DNA from 3 places in the uncultured Paenibacillus sp. genome. Region 3 is predicted to be linked to each of the others. Evidence: riboswitches for the same ligand, from Rfam matches in the RefSeq annotation. Region 3 holds a riboswitch; each other region holds the start of a gene.
What was found. Region 3 has a riboswitch for cyclic di-GMP ahead of RWM61_RS05695 (EAL domain-containing protein). Riboswitches for the same ligand answer to the same signal wherever they lie in the genome.
Positions count from the first base shown of each region.

Region 1: it holds a riboswitch for cyclic di-GMP, as region 3 does, so the genes downstream of both, RWM61_RS15380 (PilZ domain-containing protein) here and RWM61_RS05695 (EAL domain-containing protein) in region 3, are expected to answer to the same signal.
Region 2: it holds a riboswitch for cyclic di-GMP, as region 3 does, so the genes downstream of both, RWM61_RS02005 (hypothetical protein) here and RWM61_RS05695 (EAL domain-containing protein) in region 3, are expected to answer to the same signal.

Region 1 is NZ_CAUPYC010000054.1:14,364-21,811, reverse strand. It holds gene serS (serine--tRNA ligase) at 1-506, shown strand, start outside; tRNA gene RWM61_RS15420 (tRNA-Ser) at 616-704, shown strand; gene RWM61_RS15415 (hypothetical protein) at 854-1,201, shown strand; gene RWM61_RS15410 (hypothetical protein) at 1,238-1,429, shown strand; gene RWM61_RS15405 (small acid-soluble spore protein P) at 1,433-1,582, shown strand; gene RWM61_RS15400 (hypothetical protein) at 1,726-2,778, shown strand; tRNA gene RWM61_RS15395 (tRNA-Pro) at 2,910-2,986, opposite strand; tRNA gene RWM61_RS15390 (tRNA-Arg) at 3,173-3,248, shown strand; gene RWM61_RS15385 (hypothetical protein) at 3,301-3,561, shown strand; gene RWM61_RS15380 (PilZ domain-containing protein) at 3,618-4,409, opposite strand; cyclic di-GMP riboswitch class I at 4,492-4,585, opposite strand; gene RWM61_RS15375 (aspartyl-phosphate phosphatase Spo0E family protein) at 4,855-5,055, shown strand; gene tadA (tRNA adenosine(34) deaminase TadA) at 5,050-5,511, opposite strand; gene RWM61_RS15365 (PAS domain S-box protein) at 5,799-7,448, shown strand, end outside.
Region 2 is NZ_CAUPYC010000003.1:101,747-109,194, reverse strand. It holds gene RWM61_RS02020 (TIGR02680 family protein) at 1-3,493, shown strand, start outside; gene RWM61_RS02015 (TIGR02679 domain-containing protein) at 3,526-4,953, shown strand; gene RWM61_RS02010 (DUF6953 family protein) at 5,042-5,278, shown strand; cyclic di-GMP riboswitch class I at 5,365-5,448, shown strand; gene RWM61_RS02005 (hypothetical protein) at 5,532-5,756, shown strand; gene RWM61_RS02000 (hotdog fold thioesterase) at 5,875-6,264, opposite strand; gene RWM61_RS01995 (AAA family ATPase) at 6,550-7,448, opposite strand, start outside.
Region 3 is NZ_CAUPYC010000010.1:31,733-39,180, forward strand. It holds gene RWM61_RS05695 (EAL domain-containing protein) at 1-2,679, opposite strand, end outside; cyclic di-GMP riboswitch class I at 2,749-2,835, opposite strand; gene phnD (phosphate/phosphite/phosphonate ABC transporter substrate-binding protein) at 3,030-3,971, shown strand; gene phnE (phosphonate ABC transporter, permease protein PhnE) at 3,978-4,724, shown strand; gene phnC (phosphonate ABC transporter ATP-binding protein) at 4,735-5,505, shown strand; gene selD (selenide, water dikinase SelD) at 5,530-6,585, shown strand; gene mnmH (tRNA 2-selenouridine(34) synthase MnmH) at 6,622-7,448, shown strand, end outside.

The DNA.
Region 1 (7,448 bases), on a different contig from region 3:
CGTGCTTCCGTTCTGAAGCCGGGGCGGCCGGACGCGATACGCGCGGTCTGATTCGGCAGCATCAATTCAACAAAGTCGAGCTGATTAAGTTCACCAAGCCGGAGGATTCGTACGCCGAGCTGGAGTCGATGACCGCCAACGCGGAGAAGGTGCTGCAGCTGCTGGGCCTTCCCTACCGGGTGCTCGCGCTCTGCACCGGCGATATGGGCTTTTCTTCGGCCAAAACGTACGATCTGGAGGTATGGCTGCCGAGCGGCGGTTCCTATCGCGAAATATCTTCCTGCTCGAATGTGGAGGACTTTCAGGCCCGCCGGGCGGGGATCCGGTTCCGCCGCGAGCCCAAGAGCAAGCCGGAATTCGTTCACACGCTGAACGGATCGGGCTTGGCGGTCGGCCGTACGGTTGCCGCCGTACTCGAAAATTATCAGCAAGCCGACGGGTCAGTGACGATTCCGGAAGTGCTTCGCCCCTATATGGGCGGGCTGGACGCCATCCGGAAAGGCTGATCGGCCGGAAATCGGTACCAGCGGGCAAAGAAGGATTGCGATCTTTTTTTGCCCTGTGGTACAATAGAGCTCACACTGTTTGCAGTGCTGCACATGGGTATGACATCATGGAGAGATACCGAAGCGGTCATAACGGGGCGGTCTTGAAAACCGTTAGGGTGCAAGCCCACGTGGGTTCGAATCCCACTCTCTCCGCCATCTACATATAACGGCAACGCCGGAGAAGCCGCTGTATCGCCGCCTTTAACAGGGCGGCCGATAGGGCGGAGGCTCTGGCTTTTTTGTGTGTGTGGCCCGCATAATCGGATGTAAAACTCCGCATGTTATGAACTACGGAGGTGTATGCGATGGGCAAAATAGATGAGCTGTTCGTTGACCAAAACCGGCTCACAGAGGCATGGAAGAGGACGCTGCCGACGGTGATGAACCCTGCCGACCAAACGGAAGTTAAAGCGGATGAAGCCGATCCGAAGGCTCTTCGGATTCATATTCGGGCAGCGGGACATACGATGTACACGTTCGATTTTCGTATCGAGTATGTGGACAGCCGGGAAATTCGGGTCGATTTGATCGATGTGGAGCGGGACGGACGAAGCGTGGATGAACGGGGCGACATCATTCAACAATTGGTCGAGGACTATACCCGGCATTTGCATGAATGCGCCCAAGCGCTTCACGACTTGGCACACGCGTAGACGCGATTGCCGAAAGGCGCAGGGAGGGTGAAAGGGATGAGCAAGGCGAAAGGCGGCTTGGATAAAAACCTGAGCAACGTAGTCGAAGACCTGAACGTTAAGGCGGTTAACGCGCATCAAGCCCAACAGCTGCAGCAGGACAGCAACGACCGGCGGCATCAGGATGCGCTCAACCACGACGAGCCGAACGACCGGGGCTCCGCCAGTCTGACGAACAAGGAGGCGTAAGCGATGAGCAAGCCCGATTCCGTGCCCGTGCCGGAGGCTATCCCTAATCAAGGCCGTCGGCGGCAGGACCATAACCGTCCGCAGGAGCCGATGTCCGGTTCCAAGCAGGTCAAGCAGGAAAACCATTCGCGGCATAATAACGGAGAAGGTTGATATGATCGGGCTTCTGCCGGTACCGCAACAGAAATGGAAATAAAAGCTGGCGGTCTTTAAATAAATTTTACTTTCCCGCAGCCCTTGGATGAGTTAAAATGAGAAAATGTTCTCATATTCATTCCTTGGGAGGGGAAAAGGTTTTGAAACGTTTGATGCAAGCCGTATTACTAATCCTTGCCGTATCGGTTGTTTTGGCTGGCTGCAGCAGCGCCAAAGCGCCTAAAGAAGCCATACAAGCCGCATTTGCGAAATCGATGGAGATGAACTCGTACACCTTCACGAGCGCACTTTCGATCGATAAGCTGGAATTGCCGCCGGCTCTGCTGGAGGGCATGGATCCGGCCATGGCGGACATGGTCAAAAATGCGACGCTGAATATTGACGGCGTCTATCAGGCCGATCCGATGCAAATGGAGATGACGCTCAAGCTGGACCTGAAGGGCGACATGGCGTTCTCGCTGAACGTCCCGATCGTCATGACGCAGGATAAAATATGGGTCAAAATCCCGCAAATTCCAGGCTTCCCGCTCGGCGACGCTGCAGGCAAATTCATGGAAATCGACATGAAAGAGTTGGCCGCAGAGGAGGGCGTGGAGATTCCGACGCTGGACATCGACAAGCAGCGCAAAATGACAGAAGACATGGCCGGTATTTTCTTCAAGCAGTTCGACGAAAAGACGTACTTCTCGGAAGTGAAGAAGGATGAAGTGGCCGGTTTGCCGGAGGATGTTAAGCCGGATCAAGTCGTCAAGTTCAATGTAACGCAGGAAACGTTCGAACCGATGGTCATGACGATTGTCGATAAAGTCGCGCCTGAGATTATCGACCTGCTGTTGAACAATGAGGATTATCGCAAGACGTTCCAGCTTGAGAAGGCTGACCTGGAGCAGGCGAAGAAGGAGCTGGCCGAGGGCGACCGCAGCGAGCTGCGCAAAGGTCTTGACGAGTTCAAGAAGAACGCCAAGGTCAACGAACTGAGCCTGACCACGGCCATTGTCGACGAACTGCCTGTGTATCAGGTAGCGAAAGCCGACCTCGACTTTACACAGGAAGGCGAGACGGCTAAGGCCGGATTGACCTTCACGACCCTTTACAGCAACATCAACGAGAAAGTGGAATTCCCGATCGGCATTCCGAAAGATGCCATGTCGATGGAAGAGCTGATGGGCACGTTTACGGGACCTGGACTGTAAACCGCCGTATAGGACGATAACCCGCATTCGGATCGACCGGTTGCGGGTTATTTTTTGCGTGTAAAATTCGGGTGGTTATGGGCAACGGCAATAAAAAAATGCGACCCAAGGTCGCATTTCGTTGTTATGTATGGTCGAGACGACAGGATTTGAACCTGCGACCTCTTGCTCCCGAAGCAAGCGCTCTACCAAGCTGAGCCACGTCTCGATGAAACGGATTTATCAAACGCAAGCAATATAGAGAATAGCATAAATCGGCCCAATTGTAAAGGAGGAAACGTCCCCGAATCAGGCCCGAATGGCCAACGAATAGGCTCCGATTAGGCGCCGAATCCGGCGGACTATAATTGTCTTTTGACCGCCGAACGGTTTGTGTTATAATATTCATTGCTGCGGCCCCGTAGCTCAGTGGATAGAGCATCGGTTTCCTAAACCGTGTGTCGGACGTTCGAGTCGTCTCGGGGCCGCCATTCATTTTACAGGTATATTCGGCCTCCTGCGGGATCACGCAGGAGTTTTTTCTTGTCTGACGGACCTAAACGTCCGCATCCTGTCGAATTCTCTCAGGGAATCCTCATGATCGGAGAGATCGCCATGAAAAAAACCATCGACCGGATCGGATTCGCCACACGCAAGCTGGCGAGCTATATCGAGTACAATCCGTCTGACCCCAAGCCGCGGGCGTTCACCTACCGCTGCGACCGGCTGGTGGCTTATCTCGCAGCGTGCAACGATGCTATGCGTGTGACGGAACAGGAACGCCAAGCGCGGCGGCTTTCTTGACGGAAGCAAGAAAGCCGGGAATCGAACTCCTCCGGCATTGGCTTATTCTTATTCCTTCATAATATAGAGCGGCTCCCGTGGGCATCTCCTTTGCCGGTGCCCGATCCGTCCGCCCCGTTCTCTTGCGCCCGCAGTTTCTGCTGCTCGGCAACCTGTATGCGGAACTTGTCGGATTTCTCCTTGTAATAGGTTTCAATCTGACTCCGGAGAATATAAGCGCGCAGTTTGCTCTCATGCTCTTGTTCCAGCTGCAGCAGCCGGGTGCCGTAAATAAGGCCGGTATCGATTTGCTTCTTGTGGACGATTTCCGTCCGGCAACGGAATGTGAAGCCCAGATCGAGTTCCAGCATTAATTCGGCTTTGAAGGGCAGCGGCATTGCAACCTGCGTGGACAAGGCGACACCGGTCATGCTGATGTTATCCAGATGCAGCGTCAAGGGATCCTCAAGCTTCTGCTCGGTTTTGCGGATGGCGTCAATGATGCTGATGACCTTGCCCGGCTGCCTGACCGGCACGCGCGGATGCTCGCGCTTGTCCAAGAACCGCTTTCGGTTATCGGGCGGATTAATGACAATGATCGCGTCCTGCGCTTTTGCGAGGATCGACGATTCGAATACATAAATGCCGCTTTTGGTATACACGATGATCCGGACCTGCTCCCCGAGCTGAAACAATTCGGACTGAGGGAACTCGATCTCTATAATTTCACCCGCCGCATAGGTCAGAAGTCCGGTGGCGATGAAATTTTTCTTCTCTACCACCGCTTTGCAGTCTATCATCACCGAGATGTCGCTTCCTTCTTTGCTGCCGTATACTAACGTCTTCTTCAAAGGATTGCTCGGTTTCACCCCGCTGCCCCTTTCATTCGGAGAATAACAAAGCCGTCCCAATCGATGGAGACGGCTGCACCTAACCCGGAAGGTGTTTGCTTTCGGCAACCAGGCGATCGTAGCTCCTGTCGGAACGGAACCTTAGTCCCTCAGCTTTGCGTCCCTGCCTTTCGGCAAGTTTGCCATTGTCGATTATATGGTAATTTATTCATGACTATGTAACTAAGTATAATAAGTTCCAAGAGATTTCGCAATCGATTTTGCGAGTAAAAGGCGCGGGTTTTACCGACCGGCTCGATAAAATTAGGGAAAAGGGACTATATACCCAATACAATAGTTGCAGAATGAAATAATGCTAAAAGTAATACGCATTCATCGACAATTTTTTACAAAATTTGTCCGGGAATATGTGTATAATGGGGGTACGACTACGGTACCTAAGATTGGGGCAATTGAAGCGCATATGGACAAACGCAACCTGCTTAACCAGCTTCAAACGCTGCGTTTGCGTCTGCACGATCTGGCGGAGGCGAGGGGCAGCTTAACCCATCCGGACGTTCTGGCGCTAAGCGAGGAGGCTGACCGGCTTATTATCGTGCTGCAGCAGCTGCAGCGCGAAGATCCCGGCGTGAGCGGCGAAAGCAAGCCGACGACCCACCTATAGCTTTCCGCGCAGCCGCCGAAAGAACCGGGTCAGCATGGAGGCGCATTCCTCTTGCAAAACGCCGGCTTCAACGATTGCCATATGGTTGAACCGCTCTTCCTGCAATAAGTTCATGAGAGTTCCTGCGCAGCCTGCCTTCTTGTCGGAGGCGGCGTACACGACCCGGCCGATTCGAGCCTGTACGATGGCTCCCGCGCACATCGGACAGGGCTCAAGCGTTACATATAACGTACAGTCCAGCAGCCGCCAGGCATTGAGGCGTTCGCTGGCTTTTTTTATGGCGATCATTTCCGCGTGGGCGGTAGGATCGTTAAGTGTCTCCCGCAGATTGTGGCCCCGGCCGATAATTTCCCCATGCCGCACGATGACCGCTCCGATCGGGACCTCCCGGATTTCTTCGGCGATTCTGGCTTCGGCGATCGCTTCCCGCATATAAAATTGATCTTCGTCGGACATCGTCACGCAAGCTTCTTCCTTTCATTCGGCAAGTTCCATAGGGGATGACGCGTGTTATCCCGTTGATTTCGACAACCGGTATTGTCGAATCCAATCGAATTATGCCCCGAACAAATATTCGTTGTTAACAGCATGTGTACAACTATGTGGATAACATTGGCGTTTTCCACATAGTTGTACACATTGTGGGTATATTTTTGAGGATAAACGGTGAATTGGCGTACGATCAGATTCCAATTATGATATGATCGAAAAGAAGACCTTCATCGAAAAGGATGTGTCGTCGTTTGTCGGTAAAGAGCAAATTGACGCTTTCGATTTCCCTCATCATGTTTATCTTTTTGGCGATTACTGTCATTTTGAACGATTATTCGATGCGGGTCAACTTGCGGGAGGAATCCGAGGCGGATATGGTCAGGTTCTCCAAGCAGATCTCGGGGGCCATTAATCAGCATTACCTGGTGAAAACGGAATACGGCGCAGGGTCCTCCGGAGCGGAGTCGGTCATAAACGAAATCGTGGGGTCTAACCCGGAGTTGGTGGAAATCGCCGTCATTGACGCATCGTCATTCACGGCCGGCGGCCGTTCCGCCATGCGGGAGGGGAGGCCGACTGGCAAGAAGGCCGGTTTTTTAACGGTTTTATACGGAGATTACACTCTCAGCGACGGGGACAACGACGTCCGAGACGTCGGTAAAGCGGCGCAGGGAGACAGCGTATTCCGGCGAATCTCGCTGCGCGGTGACGCCTATACATTGGGTTATATCGGCTTCCGGTACGACACCGGCACTTATGATGACACTCCGTATGTGGTTAGGACTGTGCTGAGCCGCGATGATTTGAATGCAAGGATCAATGAACAGCGTGCCAATGCGATTCTGCTGGCCGGAACGCTGCTCATTTTCGTTATTTTCACAAGCTATCTGTTGTCGGGGCTCCTGATCCGGCCGGTGAAATCGATTCTGGACAAAGTAAACGAGGTGGCGGACGGGCGGTTCGATACGGCGCTTGAGGCGAGGGGCAAGGACGAGCTGGGGCAGTTGGCGGCCCGGATTAACGCGATGTCCAAAAACCTGGACGTTTACACGACCAAGCTGAAAAATGCTTTTGAAGAAAACCGTTCGATGAAGGAATATCTGGAGTCGATCATTAACAATACGACCGATGCCATACATGTCGAAGCCACCAACGGTACAATCATGCAGGTGAACCAGGCCTTTGAGCGGATGTTCGGCTGGGATGCGGAAGAGGCGGTCGGCCGGAAGCTTGATCTTGTGCCGGAACGGTGCCGGGAGGAGGAACGGCAAGCCTACAAGGAGCTGGCTTCCGGCACGATGCTGACCGCCCGGGAAACGGTTCGGCTGCGCAAGGACGGCAGTTCGATCGACGTAAGCGTCACGACCTCGCCGATTCGCGACAAGAAAGGCGTGATCCGCGCGTATGCCAGCATCACCCGGGACATCACGACGCGCAATAAAATGGATGAGCTGCTCAGGCGCGCCGAGAAATTGAATACCGTCGGGCAATTGGCGGCGGGGGTCGCGCATGAAATCCGCAATCCGCTCACGACGCTGAGAGGCTTTCTCCAGCTGCAGCTGCAGACGGGCAAACACAACCTCGGGCATACGGAGCTTATGCTGTCCGAACTGGACCGAATCAATCTGATCGTCAGCGAGTTTCTCATCCTGGCCAAGCCCCAGGCGACGAAATTCGAAACCAAGGATATCCGCAATATCCTTGGAGACGTCATGTCCCTGCTGGATTCGCAGGCTCATCTATGCAACATTATATTCGTGACCCGGTTTGAATCGGAGCCATATAAAATTGACTGTGAAGAAAATCAATTGAAGCAGGTATTCATCAATGTGCTGAAAAATGCGATCGAGGCGATGCCGTCCGGCGGCGAGATCGAGATCCTGGTCAAGAAGCCGGCGCTG
Region 2 (7,448 bases), on a different contig from region 3:
GAAGCTGTCGAAGGACTTCAAGCCGTCGGCGATCTATGAGATTCTGCATCAGGCGCTGCCGCCGCTTGTGGAGGATGAATTGCGCCCTTTGTCGGAAGTATTGGAGGATATGGACCAACTCGCCGACCGGCTGGATGAAATCCGGGTGCACCGCAAGGAAATGGCGAAGCTGCAGGAGAGCTATGACCGCTACAACAAGCATGTGCTTTATTTGAAAGCGGGCGAGCTGCTGGAAGCCAAGTCGGAACACGACGTATTTGCGGCTCGGGCGGAGGCGTCCGCGCATGCGCTGGAGGAAGCGGAACGGGAGAAAGCGGCGGCGCAAGGGGAGCGGGGTCGCATTCAGGAGCGGCTTCAGACGATCGGCGTCGAGCGGAACGTGCTGGAGAAGCATGAGGCGATCGGCAAACAGCGGGAGTTTGAGAGTGCGACGGTATCGCTCGCCGATACGGAGAAGCAGCTGGAGCGTTCGCGGGAGCGGGAACAAAAAAGCCGGCAGCGGGAGGAGAAGCTGAACCGGGAGCGGGAGCTGTCGGCTGCCCGGCAGTCGGCCGCCCGGCGTGAGCAGGAGACGATTCTGGACGAGCTGGAGTCGATGGCGCAGGAGATGGAGTTCGCGGAGCATCCGGTCTATCACCGGTACTGGATGCCGGATATCCCGGCCGATGAATCGTGGCGGGAAGCCTGGCGGCGGGATGTGAAACGTCATCGGGAGCGTGTCGAAACCGCGGCGGGCAAAGCCCGCCAAGAGCGGGAGTCGGCTGTATTGGCACGGGAGCGGGAGTCGGAGCTCGGCGAGGCGAGCCGGCTGCGGGATGAGTCGGAACGCGAACGGGGCGGGATTGAGCAGCGCTTCGAGCAGGGCAAGGAAGCGATGAAGGACGCGGTCCTCGTTTGGCAGAAGCAGCTGCGGATGCTGACGTTCGACGACGAAGCGGTCCGTGCGACGTTCGCGGCTATTCGCGCCTATGGACCGGGTCAAGGGACGTTGGAGCCCGTGCGCGCCGCGCTTCAACAGAGGTATGCCGATAACCGGGACGAAGCGGTGAAGCAAAGGCTGGCCGCCGAACAAAGGAAAGCGGACCTGCTCGGCGAACGGGATCGGCTGCTCGAAGAGAAACAAGGCTGGGAGCAGAGCCGGGAGCCTGAGCCGAAACGAAGCGAGGCGCGCATAAGCGCGAGAACGGAGAAGCCTGTCCGCGCCGGGGCGCCGCTCTATGCGGTTTGCGACTTTCAGCCGCATGTCGCGGCTGAAACGCGGGCCCGCATCGAGGAAGCGCTTGAGCGAGCCGGCTTGCTGGATGCCTGGATTACGCCGGACGGGCAATTCGGCGGGTTGAACGATCGGCAGGAAGAGGCGTGGATTGTGCCGAATCCGATCGAATTCGGGTTTACGCTGGCGGACGTGCTTGTTCCATCTCCATCGGAGGAAAGCGGGCTGACCGTTGCGGCGATCGATGCGGTGCTGCGGACGTTCCTGTGGGATGAAGGGGGCAGCGGCTTTGAGTTCGGGGAGTGGAACGGCGTATTGGCCGGGAACGGTGAATTCAAGCTCGGGCCGCTTGCGGGAAAGGCCGGTCTGAAGGCGCGGGCGGAATATATCGGGAAGGAAACCCGCAGGCGCACCAGACTGCTCGAGATCGCCCGGCTGGCGGACGCCATTGCGGCGGTTGAGTCCGAGGCGGCGGCGGTTGAGCGGGAAATCGGCGAGCTGCAAGCGCGAGAACTTACGCTTCAAGAGGAGCGGAACGCGTTCCCGGACGGAGCTCGGCTGCAGCATGATTTGCGTCTGCTGCAGGAGGCCGGCTATCGTCTGGAAGCGGCGATGAAGCAGGAGGAACGCGCGCTCGAGCGCTTCAAGGCCAAGTCGGCAGAATGGCGCGAGCTGCAGCGGGAGCTGGCGGAGCTGACGGCCGGGTGGTCGCGGCTGAAGCGGGAGAGTGAGCTGCAGGAGGCGCTGATCGTCATCCGGGATTACGAGAGCGCCATCGGCGGGCTGCATTCGGCATGGCGGCAGTACAGCGAGGCCGGAGCGTCCCTGGAGCGGATTGACGCGGAGCTTGCAAGCGTGCGCGTCGAGCTGGAGGACGAGGAGACGCTGGCCGATGAGCTGGACGAACGGCGGCGTGCGTTCAAGGCGCAGGTCGAGACGCTCCGCCGTCTTATCGAAGAGCTTGGGCTGGCCGACGTGGCCAGGAAGCTGGAAGAGCTGCGAACGGAAGAGGGCGTATTGACCGCAAGGCGCAAGGCAGTGGAGGATGAGCTTGACCTCGCCAAAGATAAGGCCTCGAGGGCGGACGAGCAGTTGGCGTTGCTGGGCAAGCAAGTCGAGGCGCTCCGGATCCGGCTGGACCGGACAATGGACGAGTGGCGGAGCGAGCTGAAGCGCGGCTTGGTGGCGGAATGGCGCGATAAACCGGATGAGGCCGGCGATAGGCCCGAGCAGCCGCAGGCGGCTGCCAAAGAGCTGCGCCAGCAGTATGAGGCGCTTTTTGCCGGGCGCAACGTGGAGAATGTGAAGAATCAGCTGCTTGAGCAGTTCAACGCCGCCCGCATGCTGCTGACCGAGTACATTTTGCAGACGGTGGTCGAGGAAACGACGGGCCGGATTCTGGTGCTGTCGATGCGGGATCATACGCGTCCGCAGCCGCCTCTCGCGCTCGTGGAGGAGCTGGAGCGGCTGGAGGAGGAGCAGGGCGCGCTGCTTAGCGAGAAGGACCGCGAGCTTTATGAGGAAATTATTTTGCGCAGCGTCGGCAAAGCGATCCGTCAACGGATTCACCGCGCCGAGCAGTGGGTGCGCGACATGAACAAGCTGATGGAGGAGCGGAACACGTCAAGCGGGCTTCGCCTGAAGCTGGAGTGGCAGCCGAAGCCTGCCGCGACCGAGAATCAACTCGATACCGCGCAGCTTGTGGAGCTGCTGAAGCGTGACTCCCACCGGCTCCGGGAGGACGAGATCGATGCGATGATCCAGCATTTCCGGACCCAAATCGGCTATGCGAAGCAGAGTGCGCAAGAGGAGCAGGAGTCGCTGCGCAAGCATCTGTACGAGGTGCTCGATTACCGGAACTGGTTCGGTTTCGAGTTGAAATACCGCAAAGGCGAGCAAGCCGGCTACCGGCCGCTGACGGATGCCCGATTCAACGTGCTGAGCGGAGGGGAGAAGGCGATGGCGATGTATATTCCGCTGTTTGCCGCCACCTGGTCGCGTTATTCCGACGCCCGTCCGGATGCTCCGCGACTGATCTCGCTCGATGAAGCGTTCGCCGGTGTCGATGAGGAAAACATGCGCGATATGTTCAAGCTGTTGACCGACATGGGCTTCGATTATATGATGACGTCCCAGGTGCTTTGGGGCTGCTTCGATACGGTGCCGAAGCTGGCGATTTATGAAATCTACCGGCCGAAGGACGTCGATTTCGTCACGCTGTTCCGCTATCGCTGGAACGGAAAGGTCAAGGAGTATGTGGAAGATGGGTCTAATCGATAAAGGTCATTCGCTATACGGAGGCGGCCGTTGATATGACGGAGAAGACGCTCGCCGAGAAGACGCGGAGTTATTTTCTGAAGCCGGGGTTTCGCCGCATGCTTGCGGAGGTCTGGCGGAGATATGCGGGGCTCGAAAAGGTCGGCGGACACGCGGTGATTGCTGCCGCGACCGCCGAGGAATGCGATGCGGTCAACACGTTTTTCGGGTGGAACCGGAAACCCGGGGAGACGATCAAGGTGCCGCTTCACCTCTTTGAGCGGGAATTGGAGAACTCATCGTTTCCGTACACGCTTGCCGAGCTGCATGCCGTGCTCACGGGCAAGCCGCTGCTGACCAAGACGGATCGTGAACTGCTCGCGCGGGAAGCATGGGCTGCGGTTTTCCGCGAAGTCCGGGAAACGCTGCTGGGTGAAGGGGAGCGGATTCATTCGCAACTGAATGATTGGCTGGAGCGGTTAATGCAAGGCGCCGCGGGAGGCTACCGGACGTTGAAGGAATTGATGCGGGAGTCGCCTGCCGCTGCGGTGCGCCCGCTGACGTACGCTGCACGCGCCTTCAACGTTATCCTGACAGGGGATGCCGGCGTGAGGAGCGGTTCGTTGCAGCTCCGTTCGATTCGGCTGCCGGTGCTCGCGGCTCAAGTGTCTGGGGATGCGCATGCGCTCGACCGGACCAGGCCCGCGGGAAGGCTGTTCTTTCAAGCGCTGAAGGAAAGCGTGCACGGGAACGAGGTTGGAGACTCGCCGGTGGAAGGTTCATTCTATAACGCGGTATCCGATGCGACGGCAGGATTGGACAGTCTGCTCGTAAGGGATATTTATCGTACGGCGGGGATCGCGGATGACGACATCTCCTCGATCGTTCACTTTTATGATCCGAACGGGGAGCGCCCGGTCCTGCCGGGAGTTCTAACGCTTAGACAAGTAGAGGCAGCCGAGCGGTTTGAACCGTTTACCGATGTGTATGTGGTTGAGAATCCGCCTGTCTTCTCCACGTTGGTGGATTTGGCGGAGGCGGGTATGCGTGCGGGAACGGAGCTTTCCTCCGGCGCGCATCGCCCGCTCCTCCTCTGTACAAGCGGGCCGGCGAGCGCCGCCGCCTTGCGGTTGATCGACCGGTTCATCGAGCAGGGCCGGTGGTCGGGGCGGCTCTTTTACTCCGGTGATTTTGACATTAAAGGCCTGGAAATAGGCAATGTGCTGGCAGCCCGTTACCGCGAACGATTTACGGAGTGGCGTTTCGGCGCGGGAACGTATGCGCATGGGGTTGAGGGAAACGGGCGCAGGCTTTCTTTTACCGGGGAGGAACGGGTGCGTTTAGGTAAATTCAAGGCATTATGGGACGCCCGGCTGGCAGACGACATGGTTAAGAGCGGGTATAAATTGTTTCAGGAACAAATCGTTTCTATGCTGGGAGCGGACTGGCTGAACGCGTTGGAAGGGCGGCACCCGTCCTTTTAAGGTCGTTAGGCACCTGCGTTCCCGGCAAGCGAAAAAACGATGGTGCGAGGCGAAATGATCGACACAAAAAATGAAGGAGGGGTGCGCCTTGGAACCGACAGCGCAGCAGGTTGCGGAGTGGATGGTGGAGGAAATCAGATTCAGAGGCATCCTCCGTCAAAGCGATGCGATCGAATATGTGCGGTCGCATTTCGGTGAAGCTTTTGTGTTCGTGAATGAGAGAGGCAACCAGTCGCTGTCGAAGGACGTGATAAAGGCGTTCCGAAAGCTGCATGGCGGGAAAATCGCGTGGGATCGCGACGGCTTCTTCTGGGGCTGGACCTGAGTTTGATTTTAACGGCGATCGTGTCGATGCTTGTCAAATGAGCGTATATTGCTATAATGAAGGGAGTATGTGATCGTTCGCTCAACTTCATATCAGGGCAAAATCATTGAAAAATGATGGCGCAAAGCTAGAGGGGCTAAGGGTTTCAACTATGCCAGCCAGTTGCAAATAGAGGCGAAGCTTATCTATGCGCAACATGGATAAGCTTCTTGCTTGTTTGGAAGTGAGATCCCGTACAGGGAGAGGTGAGAGGATGGCGCTTTCCAATTGCACGAGCTGCGGTCAGGTCATGCTGAACAGCAGGTCGATGTTCTGTGGCGATTGTTTGGAAAAGTACAGCTTGGATATTGAGAAAGTCAAAGATTATATCAAGACGCATCCCAGACCCAGCTTGATGGAAGCCTATCAGAAGACCGACATCCCGATCAAGACGATTCAGCAATTTATCAAAGACGGCATTATATCGAGATTGAATTAAGGATAATCCCGACAGGGAAGCCGGCCGGTTAAGGCCGGCTTTTGTGCGAAAGCTTCGATTATGCCGCCTGCTGGATAGAGAGTAGGGACTTGCATGAGAAACAAAGCGCTGATTCCGGTTAACGCTGCTCGACGATCGCTACCGTACAGCGGGACACGCAGACCAGCTTCCCGTCTTCGCCGGAAATTTTTACATCCCACACCATCGTCGTTCTTCCCTTGTGCAGCGGGGTTGCGACAGCGGTAACGAGGCCGTCCCGCTTGCTGCGCAAGTGGTTCGCGTTAATTTCGAGTCCGACGGCCGCATATTGCCGCAAGTCGATGTTCAACGCAGCCGCGATGGAGGCTGCCGTTTCAGCCAATAAGACGGATGCGCCGCCATGCAGCAATCCCGCCGGCTGCCGGGTTTTCGGTCCGACCGGCATCGTCATGACGACGCGGTCCGGATCGAGCTCCACATATTCGATGTCCAGTGCTTCCATGGCGGTGCCTTGCCTGCGCTCCGTCATTTGCCTGATAAAGGCGTCCCGGTCCAATCCGGATAACGCCAACAGCTTTTCCGAGACGATCACTTCCGCCAATGCGATAACCCCCTGAGAGATGTTTGCTTCGATTATATCAAGGATGATGGGAAAAAATACACCTTATGGCAAAGAGCAAACGGCATGCATCGGCAAGGGGGGGCGGGCGGGAAGCCCGACATGCCCGGCCCCCGGTATCCCTTACAGGGATTCGTGGGTTATACAAGCTCAATCGGCACGTTCTCGAGTTTCAATTGTAGGTCATCCCTTGATTCAGGGCTGCCGGGGGATGAAGCGCTCCCCCAAATAAGCTTCGAGCCGTCTTAACAACCGGGTGCGGCGCGATCGTCCGGATCGTTCGGCGGCGGCGATGAATTCCTGTATGTCGCCGATGATGGCCAGCTCTTTTTTGGCGCGGGTCACGGCCGTATACAACGAATTCCGGTACCACATCGAATGGCGGTGGGAAAGCTCGTGCCGGATATCCAGAATAGGAATAACGACGCCTTCGTATTGGCTGCCTTGGGTTTTGGCGGTTGTAATCGCGTACGCCAGCTCGATGAAATCACTCAATTCGTCCGGGGAATAAAACGCCTCGAGTCCGCTCTCGAACGCGATTTGCACACCCTTCTGCCGATGCACCGCCTCGATCCGCCCCATGTCCCCGTTATCCGCAATGCCGGTGTTGACGATTTGCATGACAGGGTCTCCGATATCGAACGTCGCGGTACCGCACGATCCGCGGGAAGGATTGACCTGCCGCTTCATCCACGCATTCAGCTTCTCCACGCCGACTGCGGATTCCTCCCTATACATCGTAACGATCGGACAGTCGCCGTCGCGGTCCGCATAGGCTTTTCGCAGCAGCGGCAAGGCCTGTTCGGCACTTGTGCAAGGAATGAACGCGATGCCTTTGCCCTGCAGCAGCGATTCGTCCGCTTCTCCCGACAAGACGGCGTCCGCCAGCGCCAGGATGGCGGAGTCGTTGCGGTAATTGCGGCTCAGCCGGACGGCGGGAAAGCCGAAACGGAGCATATCCGCGAACGGGTTGCCGGGCCCGATCGGTTCCAACTGATTCGGATCGCCCACAAAGATCAGTCTTGTTCCGTCGCGCACCGCCCAAAGCAAATCGCGCCATAAATATTCGTTCACCATGCTTGCCTCGTCCACGA
Region 3 (7,448 bases):
GATTTTCAGGTGATCGATCGGAAACTTCTTTAAATAGCTCAGCGAAGAATAGCCTGTGCCGAAGTCGTCCATCGCGATTTTGATGCCCAGCTTCCTTAGCTTGTGGAGAATGTTCCATACAAACTCCATATTATGCATGCTGAGATTTTCGGTAATCTCCAGCTCCAGGAATTGCGGTTCCAGTCCGCTTTCCTTCAGGATTTGCGGGACGAGCTCGACGAGGTTTTGTTCCCGAAGCTGCCGCACGGATATGTTCACGGACACGGCAAAGGCCGGGTGACCGGCATTCTGCCAGGCTTTGTTTTGGGCGCAAGCCTTACGCAATACCCACTCGCCGATCGGACAGATCAAGCCCGTTTCTTCGGCTGCCGGTATAAACTCTCCGGGGGAAATCCACCCCCGCTGCGGATGCTTCCAGCGAATGAGCGTTTCCAGCCCGCTGAAAGCCCATGTTCCCGCATTGATCTTCGGCTGGTAGTGAAGCTCGAATTCGCCGTTTTCCAACGCTTTATGCAGCATCGTTTCCAGAACCATTTTGCTCGCGGTCGACTCGGACATTTCCGCCATGTAGAAGCGGTACATGTTTTTGCCCTTCTCTTTGGCGGCGTACATGGCCTGGTCGGCGCGCTTGATCAGCTCCTGGTGATCCTCGCCGTCGACAGGATACATGCTGATGCCGATGCTCGGCGTAATGAACACTTCATGGCCGTCCAGATCGAACGGCAGACTGAAGGCGTCCAGCATTTTTTGCGCGGTCAGGGCCGTCTGCTCCCGGTTCGTTCGCGGCAGTACAGCCGTGAATTCATCGCCGCCCATGCGGGAGAGAATGTCGTTCGCCTCGATGCAGCCTTGCAGCCGAACGGCCGCCTGCTGCAGCAGCGAATCGCCCTGCCCGTGTCCCAGCGAGTCGTTCACGACTTTAAACCGGTCCAGATCGATAAAAAGGACGGCCGCCTGCCGCTCCTGCCGGCCCGACCGTTCCAGGACGAGGTTCAACTCCCGATTGAACAATACTCTGTTGGGCAAGCCGGTCAAGCTGTCGTAATAGGCAAGGTGCCTGATCTCGCCGAACATCGTTTTGAGCTTTTCGGACATGTTCTTGAAGTTGGCGGTCAGGACGGCGATTTCGTGCAAAAAGCTTTCGGGCCAATCAAAGGGCTTGTTTTCCGATATTTTGGCCGGCAAATCCGTCGTCGCATTCGCCAGACGGGAAATCGGCCGTATGATCAGCCGGCTGAGAAGGATAGCCGCGGCGGTCGCCACCAGTCCGAACAGCAGCAGAACGGACAGTATTTTAATATAGGAGCCGTACAAGGCGTCCCGGTAGGGCGCCGCATGGGATTCGACCACGATCGTCCAATCCCGCTCCCCGGCGCCCGTTAAGCCGATGAGCTTGACGTAAGACGACTTTTCCCAGCGCGTCATCGGGTTTTGCTCATCTACCGGGAACCAACGGTACAGACCGTTCTTCAGGGCAACCGGATCCCCTCCTTGCTTCCAATCGTAGATCCGCATGGCGTCGAAGCCGCGCCGCGTGCTTGCGATGACCTTCCGGTTGCGGTCGACGATCGTAATGTCCATGCGGCGGTTATCGGTGAATTTCTCGATTCTGTCTTTGATGTAGCCGAGATTCAACGCCCCGGACGCGATGCCTTGGAACCGGCCGCCCTTGACGATCGGAGCCGCAATGTTCACGATCGGTTCGGAAACGCCGACCCTGCCGACGAAAACATCCGATATGACGGGCCGCAGGCCCGCTTGCGCCCGCTGAAAGTAAGGGCGGTCGGCGAAATTCAAACCCAGATTGGACCGGCCTTCCGCGTTCTTGAACGGGTAAAAAGCAACGGTCGTTCCCGCGGCGTCGGCGATATAAATGCTGCGAAAATCCGGAAAAATCTGCCCCGGATTGGCGGTAAGCTTTTGCAGCGCGTCCCGGTCGTTCGGATTCTCCTCGGAAGCCAATACGGACAATTGCTCGATAGCCGCCAGGTGAGCCGTTCGCCAACCGTCGATCTCATTGCGGATGATTTCGGATTGGCGTTCGATCGCGGCCTGGATTTCCCGATCGGTTTTATAATATTCCTGCCATCCGATCATGACGGTCACGACCAGCAGCGGGAAAATGATCAGCCCGGTGAAGATGAGAAACAGAATATCGTAGAAATGGCGGGTCGGTTTTTTGGCGTTCGCCGCCGGCCGCGCAGAAGCCGGCAAAAAGGTATACAGCAGGGTGGCCGCCCACGCATTGAAAATGCCGTTCACCGCGTCCTTCAGGATGACCGTGAGCGTAGCCGTCGTGTTCATATGCAGCGCGAGACGGTAGCCCAGCCAGATCAAAGGCGCGCCGACAAGGAGCCAATACAGCGCCGCCAGAATAATGCTGTCGCCGATCCTGCGCCGGTAAAAAGCACCGATGAATACCGTCTCCAGAACAAGGGCCGCCATGCCGTACGGATGATTCCACAAAAAGACCGTAACGCCGCCGGCCAGGATGGAGGCCGTTACCCCCCATTTCAATCCGTGCCATCTTAAAATCAACAATACGAAGATGCTGCCGAATATGAGATCCACGCCGAAAAACAGCGACACGTTCAGCGCATTGCCGATACCCGCCAGCGCAAGCAGCAGCAGCAAGCGCGAAACGGAGGCGACCGATGCCGCTTTGGTTTGGTTGAACATTACGATCCCGCCTATGTATAAATGATTAGGCACATAAAAAAAACACAACCCGAAAGGTAGTGTTTGTTCAAGTGCAGCCCAGCCGTCATCGCCGAATCGGCGGAAGACCTGTGGTTTTGCGTCCCCGCCTTTCGGACGAGTTTGCCGTAGGTATTCAGTTACATACAATCATAACGGAATATGTCGTAATTTGTCAAAAACTTTTTTTTGGTTGGGACGGCAGCGCCTAACGGACGGTCAGGGCGGACGGCGGACGGCGCTTTCTTTTTTTTCGGGCGAAACTGTGTTAATCTCAATTATTGTACTGATCTTATATGGGATCATTCATTTTGACGGGAGGAGAGAACGGAATGTTCCGAAAAAGACAATCGTTTTCGGTATTAACATGTCTGCTGATCTCTGGCCTGCTCGCAACGGCTTGCGGCAACGCGGATAAGCGGGAATCGGGTACGGCGAACAATCAGGCAGGGAATGCGGCGCAGGGGCAGGAGGAAATCCTGATCGGCGTCATTCCCGCGCAGGGCGGCAATGAGATGAAGCCCGGCGCGGACAAGCTGGCGGACGTATTGGCGGCGAAGCTCGGCAGGAAGGTAACGGCCGAGGTGTATCCGGACTACAACGGCGTCGTGGAAGCGATGGGCGCCGGCAAGGTGCAAATGGCCTATCTCGGACCGCTGACGTATGTGGAGGCGCATGAGCGGTACGGCGTCAACGCGATCGTCACGCAGCTTATCGAAGGGAAGCCGTTCTACTATTCCTATCTGATCGCTCCGTCGGATTCCCCATACGCCTCGCTCGAGGATGTCGTGGCGAATGCGGGCGACGTCCGGTTCGCCTTTGGGGACATCAACTCGACGTCCGGCAGCCTGATCCCGGGCATCGCGCTCAAGAAAGCGGGCGTGTTCAAGTCCCAGCAGGAGCATCAGTTTGCAAGCGTAACGTATACGGGCGACCATACGGCTACCGCGCTTGCGATCCAGAACAGGCAGCAGGATGTGGGAGCGATCGACAGCGCCTATTACAATAATCTGGTGAAGCAGGGCAAGGTGGACGGCAAGAAGATCAAGAAGATCTGGCAATCGGAGGAGCTGTTCCAATATCCGTGGGCTGTCGTGAACACCTTCTCCGATGAAGATATCGCAAGCATACGGGAAGCGATGAAGGGCATCGACGATCCCGACATTCTCGGCGCGTTCGGCGGCGCCAGCGGGTTTGCGGAAGCGAGCGACGAGGATTACGCGGCCATTCGGCAGGCGGCGATCGAGGACGGGCGTTTGAAGCCCAAGCCGTAACCTGTGATGAAAAGAGTTTTTGCCGCCGCGGCGGTGGTTGTCCTGCTTTGGTGGTCGGGATCGGGCGTGGGCGTGACGGTCTCGGCTTTTCGCGATCTGGGCAACACGTTCCGCTTTATCGCCGGCAACTGGTTTCCGGCCGATGCGGCCGACTGGCGGATCGCGGTCAAAGCGATGCTGGACACGCTGGAAATTGCCGTATTCAGCACGCTCGCCGCATTATTGCTCGCCGTTCCGGGAAGCTTGTTCGCCGCCCGGAATTGGGCGCCGGCGCGCTGGATGTACGACGCCACCCGCGGCTTGTTCAATGTTGCGCGCTCGATACCCGAGCTTGTGCTGGCGCTTGTTTTCATACCGACCCTCGGCCTCGGTCCGATGCCCGCGGTGATGGCGTTGATCATTCACAACGTCGGCGTGTTCGGCAAGCTGCTGTCCGAGACGATCGAGGCGACCGACGAAGGGCCGCAGGATGCGGTCAAGGCGGTCGGAGGGACGAGGCTGCACGTCGCGCTGTACGGCATCTTTCCCCAGATGGCGCCGCTCGTGCTGTCCCACTATTTTTACCGGCTTGAGGTGGCGATCCGGACGAGCCTGATTCTCGGCATCGTCGGGGCGGGCGGCATCGGCCAAATGCTGTTCAACGATTTCAAAATGTTCGCCTATGAAAAAGTGACGTTCGAGGTTCTCCTCATTATGGTGATGGTTGCAGCCGTCGATTATTTGGGCGCGCTGATCCGAAGGCGGGTGAAGTGAGCTGCTGGAGCTGAAGGGAATCGGCAAAACGTACAAGGGCGAGGCGACGCCGGCCCTCGACCGGATTGATCTACGAGTTGAGCCGGGGGAATTCGTGGCCGTGCTCGGCCGAAGCGGCGCCGGCAAATCGACGCTGGTCCGCTGCATCAACCGGCTGGTCGAGCCGGACGCCGGCGAGATCATCTGGAACGGCCGCGCGATCACGGGGATGAACGCGCGCGAGCTGCGGGCCGTCCGCGGCGAGATCGGCATGGTGTTCCAGCATTTCAATCTGCTGCCGAGGCTGACGGTGCTGACGAACGTCATCGCCGGCCGGTTCGCCGGCATGCCGCGCTGGCGAAGCCTCATCGGCGCTTTTACGGCGGAGGACAAGGCGCGGGCGGCGGCGGCGCTGCGCAAGGTCGGCCTTGAGCCGTTCGCGGGCCGGCGGGTCGATGATCTGAGCGGCGGGCAGAAGCAGCGTGTGGCGATCGCGCGCGTCGTGATGCAGCAGCCTGCCCTGCTGCTCGGGGACGAGCCGATCTCGAGCCTTGACGCGGTCACGGCGGGACGAATTATGGCCTATATCGCCGAGCTGCACCGCGAGCGCGGAATGACCGTCGTCCTGAATCTGCACGATGTGGCGATCGCCCGCGCGTATGCGACCCGCATCATCGGCTTGACCGAGGGACGGATTACGTTCGACGGTTCTCCGGAGGAGCTGGGCGATGCGGAGCTGCGCACGATCTACCCGCCAGACGAAGAGGACGGCGGCGGTGAACCTATAACCTATAATCGTTAGGAAAGAAAGGGAGGAATGGCGATCATGTCCAAAACCGGGAAAATCAAGCTGACCAGTCTGTCGAGCAAAGGCGGCTGCGGCTGCAAAATCGGGCCGGCCGACCTGGCGCAGGTGCTTCGCAGCCTGCCTCCGGCGGAGCCGAACCCGAATCTGCTCGTCGGGCTCGATACGAGCGACGACGCCGGCGTATTCCGGCTGACGGGCGAGCTGGCGCTCGTGCAGACGGTCGATTTTTTCACGCCGATCGTGGACGATCCTTATGATTTCGGCCAGGTGGCCGCGGCGAATGCGATCAGCGATATTTACGCGATGGGCGGCAAGCCGCTGACGGTGCTGAACATCGTCGCGTTCCCGATTCACACGCTCGACAAGCAGGTGCTGGCCGACATGCTGCGCGGCGCGGCCGATAAAGTGAAGGAGGCCGGCGCCACGCTGGTCGGCGGCCATTCGATCGACGATAAAGAGCCGAAGTTCGGGCTGGCGGTGACCGGGCTCGTGCACCCGGGGAAGGTCCGGACCAATGCCGGCGCCAGGCCGGGGGACAAGCTCATTCTGACCAAGCCGATCGGCGTCGGCATTCTGACGACCTCCATCAAGAAGGACCAATTGAGCGGGGAAGAAGTGGCGCGGGTTACGCGCGTCATGACGACGCTGAACAAGACGGCGGCGGAGACGATGGAGCCTTACGAGGTGCACGCCTGCACCGACGTAACCGGCTTCGGCCTGCTGGGCCACGCCTCGGAGATGGCCAAGGGCAGCGGCGCAGGCATCCGGATCGCGAAGTCCAAGGTGCCGGTGCTGCCCCGCGTTCGGGAGCTGGCGGAAGCGGGCTTCGTGCCGGGCGGCACGAAGAACAATTACGCCCATCTGGAAGGCTCGGTCACGTTCGATGAGGGCATCGATCAGATCGATCAGTGGATTCTGTGCGATGCGGTCACCTCCGGCGGACTGCTGATTTCGGTTGCGTCGTCCGCGGCCGACGAGCTGCTCGGCAAGCTGCGGGAGGCGGGCGTCGACGCGCATCCGATCGGCGAGGTGACGGCCGGGGAGGCCGGGCACATCGCGGTTGTGAACGAGTAGCGGCGCAAGGACACTTCAAAGGAGCTGTGCGACGATATGTTTCAGGATATAACCGTGGAGGAACTGCTCGAGCTTCAGCGCAAGGGAGAGGTTTCCCTGATCGACGTCCGCTCGCCGTCCGAATACGAAGAGTCGACGATTCCGGGGAGCGTCAACATTCCGCTGTTCGACGATGCGGAGCGCGCCGAGGTCGGCACGCTGTACAAGCAGGAAAGCGTCGATGCGGCGAAGGACAAAGGGCTTGAGCTCGTATCGCGCAAGCTGCCGGGTTTCGTGCGGGCGATCGGCGAGACGCCCGGTTCGCGCAAGGCAGTCTTCTGCTGGCGGGGCGGCATGCGCAGCCGGACGTCGGCGACGCTCGCCTCCCTGATGGGACTGCGCATGCTGCGCTTGACCGGCGGCTTCCGCGCCTACCGCAAATGGGTTGTCGATACGCTGGCAAGCTTCCGCGAGCTGCCGCCTTGCTACGTGATCAACGGCTATACCGGCTCGGGCAAAACGGAACTGCTCGCCCGGCTCGAAGAGCGCGGCTATCCCGTCCTGAACCTGGAGCAGATGGCCGGGCACCGCGGTTCCATCTTCGGACATATCGGCAAGGCGCCGAACAACCAGAAGTCGTTCGAATCGCTGCTCGTTCACGAGCTGCTCCGTTGGCGCGAGGCGCCTTATCTTGTGATGGAAGCGGAGAGCAAGAGGGTGGGCAAGGTCGTGCTGCCCGACTTCCTCGTGAAAGCGAAGGAGGAGGGAACGGCGATTTTCGTCGATATTCCGGTTGAAGAGAGAGTCGCGAACATCATCGGCGATTACAAGCCGCAGCTGCATAAGGAGGATTGCCTCCGCTCATTCGAGCGTATCGAGAAGCG